Regions from separate parts of the Mesorhizobium sp. LNHC229A00 genome, predicted to be linked through region 2. Evidence: predicted binding sites of a transcription regulator. Region 2 holds the regulator's gene; the other holds the start of a gene.
The links. The regulator PhoB, encoded in region 2, activates phosphate uptake and scavenging genes when phosphate is short. The targets are predictions, from matches to a motif close to TGTCATNNANCTGTCAT.
Positions count from the first base shown of each region.

Region 1 (4,198 bases), on a different contig from region 2:
CTGGTCGTCGACAATGTCTTCGCCACGCCCCTACAGCAGAAGCCATTGCAGCTTGGTGCGCACATCGTCGTCTACTCGGCCACCAAGCATATTGACGGCCAGGGCCGCTGCCTGGGCGGCGTCATCCTGTCGGACAAGAAGTGGATCGACGAGAACCTGCACGACTATTTCCGCCACACCGGCCCCAGCCTGTCGCCGTTCAACGCCTGGACCTTGCTGAAGGGCCTCGAGACCTTGCCGCTGCGCGTGCGCCAGCAGACCGAGAGCGCCGGCAAGATCGCCGACTTCCTGGCCGAGCAGCCGCAGATCGCCCGCGTCATCTATCCCGGCCGCGCCGACCACCCGCAGGCCGATATCGTCAAGAAGCAGATGTCGGGTGGCTCGACGCTGATCTGCCTCGACGTCAAGGGCGGCAAGCCGGCGGCCTTCGCCCTGCAGAACGCCCTCGACATCGTGCTGATCTCGAACAATCTGGGCGATGCCAAGAGCCTGATCACCCACCCGGCGACGACCACCCATAAGAATTTGAACGACGAGGCCCGCGCCGAACTCGGCATCGGGCCCGGTACGCTCAGGCTGTCGGTCGGCCTGGAGGATACGGACGATCTGCTGGAAGATATCGCGCAAGCATTGAAGGCCGCCAAATAGGTTTCGTCCAGGCAGCGTCGTCAGCAGCAATCAGGCGCTCGACGGCGTCTCCTCCAGCTCCGCCGTCTTGGTCCGGATGGTCATGGCGTTGCCGCGCCAGTCGACGGCGCCGCCGAGCCAGCCGCGCGCCCAGATGGCCGGGAGCATGACGTCCCGCGCGACCGTCGCCGCGATCATGCGCGTCGAGACGTGCCAACCCTTGGCCAGGGCCAGAGCGCATTCCGGAAGATAGAACGCCGCCAGCACGGCAATCGCGGTCGCCCAGAGGCTGACGCCGGCGCTCCCCGCCGCAACCAGCGCAAGAACCAGCGGGACCGCCGCACCAGTCAGGATCTCGGGCGCGAAGAACAGCGGGAAGGTGACGCGGCGCAGGCGCGCCCAGCGGGCCTGGCGCGACCAGATCTCGCGAAACGTGCGCTGGCCGAGCGGCTGCTCGAAGGGCGCCGCAACGAGGTTGACACGCAGGCCGAGGCCGTTCACCAGCTTGGTCGCGGCGGCGTCCTCGGCGATCTCGGCGGCCAGCGCGCGGATGCCGCCATTGGCGTCCAGCATCGGCTTGTTCCACAGCATGCTCTTGCCCTGCGCGAAGCCGAGGCCGAGCGCCTCGCCGGCATACTGCCAGCGGGCCTGCAATGTGTTCAGGAAGGCGCATTCGACGTCGGCCCAGAAACCATCTGGCCTGGAGCCGATCGGCGTCGAGCAGACAAGGCCGGTACCGTGCCGCCACGCCGCCATCATGTGCTCGACGTAGTCCCTAGGCATCAGAACGTTGGAATCGGCAAGAATGACCCAGTCGTGGCGCGCCGCTTCCCAGCCTTTCACGCAATTGTTGAGCTTGGGATTGGCGCTGACACGGTCGTCGCCGATCAACAGCCGGGCCGGCACCTGCGGAAACCGGGCAATCGCCCTGTTTATCAGTTTGACCACCGGGTCGTCGGCATGGGCGACGCAGAAGATCAGTTCGTAGCGTGGCCAGTCGAGCGCGAAGGCGCGTTCCAGCGTCTCACGTGTGAAGGGCTCGACGCCGCGCGACGGGACGAGAATCGACACCGCCGGCGATCTGCCCGCCGGCGGGGCGATCGTGGCGCGCCGTTTCAGCTGTGAAGCGGCAAGCAGGATGCTGGCAGCGTTTGAGAGGATGAGTGCGGTCGAAAGCGAGGCGGATATGAGAGTGAGTTCCATCGAGATCTGGTCACTCCGGAAGTCGGCCCGCGTCGCGGCCGTTTTCAACAGTTCGACAGAGGGCCGAGTCGCCCGGTTCGCGCACACCACCATTGTCGTGTGTCACTTAAATGACATTCTTTGCCGGCACCTGCGTTTCAATCCCAGGCGCGACAAGACGCGCACGTTGACCTGCTCACCGCGAGCGTCGAAAGTCGTCGGATTGTTTTGGAGCCGCTCATGTACCGCGCCGTGACGCGCAACATCGAAGTGCAGGTCAGGCCGTTCTATCTGGAGGATCGTTCGGATCCCCAGGAGAACCGCTACGTCTGGGGCTATCAGATAACGATCGACAACCAGTCTGACGAGTTCGTGCAGCTTCTGTCGCGCTATTGGCATATCACCGATGGTGCCGGCCGGGTCGAGGAGGTGCGCGGGCCGGGCGTTGTCGGCGACCAGCCGGAACTCAATCCCGGCGACAGCTATCAGTACACGTCCGGCTGCCCGCTCTCGACACCCTCCGGGATCATGGTCGGACGCTACACGATGCGCAACAAGCGCGGCGAGACGTTCGACATCGCCATCCCAGCCTTCTCGCTCGATCTGCCGGGGACAAGGCGCACGGTGAACTGAGGGCCGACGGTCACGCTGCCCTCAGCCGCCCTTCGGGCACCTTCTCCCCGCGGAACGGGGAGAAGGAAAGGCTTTACTGAGCCGCAAACTCGGCTGGGTCGAAGTCGTACTGCGTCGAGCAGAATTCGCACGCGACATGGATGCCGCCATCCTCGGTGCTGTCCTTGATCTCCTGCGCGGAGAAGCCCTCGAGGATGCCACGGATCTTGTCGCGGGAGCATGAGCACTGGTCGGCGACGGGAACGCCGCCGAAGACGCGCACGCCATGCTCATGGAAGAGGCGATAAAGCAGCCGCTCGGCGCCGATGGTCGGGTCGATCAATTCGGTCGGCTCGATGGTGCCTAGCAACGCCAGGAGTTCCTGCCAGGAATTATCGGCCGGATCGTGGACTTGCTCGCGCGGATCGCCGTCCCCACCCGGCAGGTCCGGAATGCGCATGCGCTCGGGCGATTGCGGCAGGAACTGCGCCAGGATGCCGCCGGCGCGCCATTGCTCGCGCGCGCCGCCGACACCGGGCGTCAGCAGCTTGGCGACCGAGAGCCTGATATCGGTCGGGATCTGTTCCGACTGACGGAAATAGGTGCGTGCCGCATCTTCCAGCGTTTCGCCATCGAGCTGGACGATGCCTTGATAACGCTGCGTATGAGCGCCCTGGTCGATGGTCAGCGCCAGCACGCCGCTGCCAAGCAGCGTCTGCTGGGACGTCTCACCTGCGGCGACCAGTGCTTCGAGCCGATCCGCATCGAAGCGTGCGTAGGCGCGCAGTGCCGAGGGCGTGGAAAAGTCCGCGACCAGCATGTCGACAGGCCCGTCGGTACGGGTCTGCAGGATGAACTTGCCTTCGAATTTAAGCGAGGTGCCGAGCAGAACGGTCAGCACACAGGCTTCCGCCAGCAGGCGGGCGACCGGCTCGGGATAATCGTGGCGGCCAAGGATGGCGTCGAGCATCGGCCCAAGCTGGACCGTGCGGCCGCGCACGTCGAGCGGACCGACCTCGAAGGGAACGACGTGATCGTCGCCGGCATACCCGAACTCGCCGAGTTTGGGATGATGTTCAGTCACTTGATGGCTTTCCAACATGACAAAGCTCCAGGGCGCGGCCATGCGGCCCTGGTGGGCACATGCGTCCAAACGCGCTTGATTTGCGTGATGCGGCGCAGATAGGCATCGCGCCGCCGCAGATCAAGCGCCTGGGCATTTCGGGCGCCCAAGACACTTCAAGCACCAAGACGCTCTAAGCACCCAAACACTCTAAGCACCGAGGCACCAGGCAAGCACCGCCTTCTGGGCATGGAGCCGGTTCTCGGCCTCGTCGAAGACCACCGAATGCGGCCCGTCGATGACCTCGTCGGTTACTTCCTCGCCGCGATGGGCCGGCAGGCAGTGCATGAACAATGCATCCGGCTTGGCCTTGGCCATCAGCGCCGCGTTGACCTGATAGGGCGAGAAGACATTGTGGCCGCGAGCACGGTGTTCCTGTCCCATCGACACCCAGCAGTCGGTGACGATGCAGTCGGCCTGGTCGACGGCTTCCTCGGGCGAGCGGGTGAAATAGAGCTGGCCGCCATGCGCCTTTGACCAGTCGATATGCTTCTGCGCCGGTTCGCTGCCTTCGGGCACGGCGACGTTGAGATTGAAGCGGAACCGTGCCGAGGCCTCAAGCAGTGAGTGCAGCACATTGTTGCCGTCGCCGGTCCAGGCAATCGTCTTGCCGGCAACCGGACCGCGATGCTCCTCGAAGGTCATGATGTCGGC
Region 1 covers NZ_AYWQ01000008.1:121,087-125,284, forward strand. The annotation lists gene X742_RS151945 (O-succinylhomoserine sulfhydrylase) at 1-648, shown strand, start outside; gene X742_RS151940 (ceramide glucosyltransferase) at 679-1,830, opposite strand; gene apaG (Co2+/Mg2+ efflux protein ApaG) at 2,050-2,442, shown strand; gene X742_RS151930 (Hsp33 family molecular chaperone) at 2,516-3,547, opposite strand; gene argF (ornithine carbamoyltransferase) at 3,695-4,198, opposite strand, start outside.
Region 1: a site for PhoB is predicted at 1,930-1,946, ahead of X742_RS151940 (ceramide glucosyltransferase). Genes of this name have one in related genera too.

Region 2 (4,198 bases):
CGGACGCAGAGAGGACAAATGAGCCAGATGTTGTCTCCAGACATGACGATTGCCGCCGAGGCAGCCGCCAAGGCGAAGATCGAGGTCAAGAACCTCAATTTCTACTACGGCCAGTCGAAGGCGCTGAAGGACATCACCTTGTCGCTGCCCGAGCGCAGCGTGACTGCCTTCATCGGACCGTCGGGTTGCGGAAAGTCGACGCTGCTGCGCGTCTTCAACCGCATCTACGAGCTCTACCCCAAGCAGACCGCCGAGGGTCAGGTGCTGCTCGACGGCCAGAACGTTCTCGACCGCTCGCAGGACCTCAACCTGTTGCGCACCAAGATCGGCATGGTGTTCCAGAAGCCGACGCCGTTCCCGATGTCGATCTATGAGAACATCGCCTTCGGCGTCCGGCTCTATGAGAAGATCGGCAAGGCCGAGATGGACGGCCGTGTCGAGCAGGCGTTGAAACGCGCCGCGCTCTGGAACGAGGTCAAGGACAAGCTCAATGCCAGCGGCCTCAGCCTGTCCGGCGGCCAGCAGCAGCGGCTTTGCATCGCCCGCACGGTGGCGGTGAAGCCGGAGGTCATCCTGCTCGATGAGCCGGCGTCGGCGCTCGACCCATTGTCGACCGCGAAGATCGAGGAATTGATCGACGAGTTGCAGGCCGACTACACAATCGTCATCGTCACCCACAACATGCAGCAGGCCGCGCGCGTCTCGAAGCAGACGGCTTTCATGTATCTGGGCGAGCTGGTCGAATTCGACAAGACCGAGAAGATCTTCACGTCGCCTCGCGAGAAGCGCACGCAGGACTATATCACCGGCCGCTTCGGCTGATCTCACGCATACGAGGACCAGGATCATGGCCGAACACACAGTCGCAGCCTTCGACGAGGATCTCGGACAGATCAGCAGGCTGATCAGCGACATGGGCGATCTCGCCGGCATTATGGTCGGCGGCGCCACCAAGGCGCTGCTGAATTCCGACAACGCGCTGGCACAGCGCGTCGTCTCCGACGACGCCATCATGGACGCGCGCCAGCGCGAACTCGATGATCGCGCCATCACCCTGATCGCCAAGCGCCAGCCGATGGCCGACGATCTGCGTCATGTGGTCGGCTCGATCCGCATGGCGGGCGATCTCGAACGCATCGGCGACCTTGCCAAGAACATCGCCAAGCGCGTCGGCTCCGTCGGCCTCACCGCCACGCCGCGCGACCTGTCGCATTCCATAGACTCCATGGCGCAGCTGGTGCTGATCCAGGTGCAGGGCGTGGTCGAGGAATATGCGGCCGGCGATGCCGCCGCCCTCGCCAAGCTCAGGAATGACGACGAACGCATCGATGTCAAATACACTTCGGTCTTCCGCGAACTCCTGACCTACATGATGGAGGATCCCCGCAACATCACGGCTTGCACGCATCTTTTGTTCTGCGCCAAGAATCTCGAACGCATCGGCGATCATGTGACCAACATTGCCGAGAATGCGTATTATGTGCTGACCGGCACGCAACTGCCCGCCAACCGTCCGAAGCAGGACGAGACGGCGATGTCGGTGCCGGCGGCTTGACGGCAGGGATGATCAATCGATGATCGCGCCACGCATCATGGTGGTGGAGGACGAGGAGCCGCTGGGCGTGCTCCTCCGCTACAATCTGGAGTCCGAGGGTTACCAGGTCGAGGTGGTGACACGCGGCGACGAAGCCGAGATCCGCCTCCAGGAAAACGTGCCCGACCTCCTGGTGCTCGACTGGATGGTGCCGGCGGTTTCCGGCATCGAACTCTGTCGGCGCCTGCGTATGCGGCCCGAGACGGAGCGGTTGCCGATCATCATGCTGACGGCGCGCGGCGAGGAGAGCGACCGCGTGCGCGGCCTCTCGACCGGCGCCGACGACTATCTGGTCAAGCCGTTCTCGACGCCGGAATTCATGGCCCGGGTCAAGGCACTGCTGCGCCGCGCCAAGCCGGAAGTGTTGTCCAGCGTGCTCAAGGTCGGCGACATCGTGCTCGACCGCGAATCGCACCGGGTCTATCGCAAGAAGAGCGAGATCCGGCTCGGACCGACCGAGTTCCGCCTGCTCGAATTCATGATGCGCCATCCCGGCCGCGTATTCTCGCGCAGCCAGTTGCTCGACAATGTCTGGGGCGAGACGATCTACATCGACGAGCGCACCGTGGATGTGCATGTCGGCCGCCTGCGCAAGGCGGTAAACAATGGCCGCATGCCCGATGTGATACGCACCATCCGTGGCGCAGGCTACGCGATCCGCGAGGATTGAGATCAGGCCACGTTCTTGCCGGATCTCACCTGCACGCCCGGCGCGAAGATCTCCTGGTCGACGAAGGTGAGCGCGCGCATGGCGCAGCCCTCGCGGATCAGCGGCAATTCGTTCGGCTCTGTATCGAAGGAAATCGACGTCGAATGCTGGCCGCCGGCGGTCTGGGCGATGGCCTCGCGCAAGGCCGGCTCGATCAGATCGAAGGCGGCGGCGCTGACGCCGACCATCGCAACGGGCGCCGGATCGATCAGCGCGAACAGGCTGCCAAGCCCATAGCCCAGCGCCTCCCCGGCCTTGCGATAGGCCTCGCGTTCCGGTCCGTCTCTTTCGCGCGCCGTGGCCGCCAATGCACGCATGTCGGCGTCGCTGACGTCGACCGGTTTGGCGTCCTCACCCATCTGTCCTGCATTGCGCCAGATGGCATAGTTGCCGGCATAGGCCTCGACGCAGCCGCGCCGCCCGCAGCGGCAGAGCGCGCCGCCCGGGCGATGGATCATGTGGCCGAACTCGCCGCCCGAGGAATGGGTGCCTGTGAACAGCTCGCCCTTCAGCACTAGGCCCATGCCGATGCCGTGCGAGAGCAGGATGGCGATGAAGTCGTCGCGGTAGCGCTCGGGGTCGCGCCAGCGCAGCGCCACCGCCATCATGTTGCAGTCGTTCTCCATGGTGGCGGGGATGCCGAATTCGGCTTCGAGTATATCGGCGAAGGCAATGTCCGTCTGGGGCGTGATCGGCGACCACAGCATGGCGCGCGCCTCGGTGTCGGTGATGCCCTGGATCGCCAGCGCGATGCGGGCGATGCTGGCGACGTCGAGGTCGGGATCCTCGAGGCGGCGCCGGACGATGGCCACGCATTCGCCGATCAGCGCCTCGCGCGACATGGTCAGCGTGTCCAGCCGGCGCTGCTCCTCCGATATCACCTGGCCGGCGTAGTCGATGACGGCGACGGAGAGGAAATTCAGCGACAGCACCACGGTCATGACCGCCGCGGCCTCGGGGTTGAGGCCAAGGCCAACCTGCGGCCGGCCGCGTTTCAGTGAGCCGGCCTCGTTCGGCTTGCCTTCGCTCAGGATACCTTCGCCGATCAGGTCGGCTGATATCGCCGATATAGTCGAGTGGCTGAGGGCGGTGGTGGCGGCGATCTCGGTGCGCGAGGGCTGGCCACCCCGGCGCACGGCTCCAATCACCATTGCTCGATTGCGCCGGCGCAGATCGTCGTGGCGGATTCCGACCGACATGATTTCCCTCCCCGTCGCCGCGGTTCTTGACGCCTCCTCGAACACCCTCGGCAACAGGTCGAATACTGGCAGAAGCGGCTGGGGCTGTCATTTATTTATTGCGAGGCTCGAAAAAAGGCTTCCGGCACCTCAAAATCCGTCATAATCGATGTTGACAGGGTTCCGGCGATGGACCAGTGTTTTTTCGAGGCTCGAAAAAATAGGGCCTTCGTGCCGGCCTTGGGGCCAGTTTGGTCGCGCCACACGCGGGCGCAGGGAGGATATCATGAAGAGATTCACAGTCGCCATTCTGGCGGGTGTCGCCATGTCGCTGACGCTCGCGTCGGTCGCTCAGGGGAAGGACAAAGTGATCGGCGTGTCGTGGTCGAACTTCCAGGAAGAGCGCTGGAAGACCGACGAGGCGGCCATGAAGAAGGCCATCGAGGCCGCGGGCGACAAGTACATTTCCGCCGATGCGCAGTCCAATCCCGGCAAGCAGCTGACCGATGTCGAGAGCCTGATTTCGCAGGGCGCCAGTTCGCTGATCATCCTGGCGCAGGACGCGTCGGCCATCGGCCCGGCGGTACAGAAAGCGCTCGACGAGGGCATTCCGGTCGTCGGCTATGACCGGCTGATCGAGAACAAGGACGTCTTCTACCTGACCTTCGACAACAAGGAAGTCGGCCGCATGCAGGCCCGCGAAGTGTTCAAGGCGAA
Region 2 covers NZ_AYWQ01000015.1:10,643-14,840, forward strand. The annotation lists gene pstA (phosphate ABC transporter permease PstA) at 1-22, shown strand, start outside; gene pstB (phosphate ABC transporter ATP-binding protein PstB) at 19-822, shown strand; gene phoU (phosphate signaling complex protein PhoU) at 848-1,555, shown strand; gene phoB (phosphate regulon transcriptional regulator PhoB) at 1,575-2,264, shown strand; gene X742_RS146230 (ROK family protein) at 2,267-3,502, opposite strand; gene xylF (D-xylose ABC transporter substrate-binding protein) at 3,768-4,198, shown strand, end outside.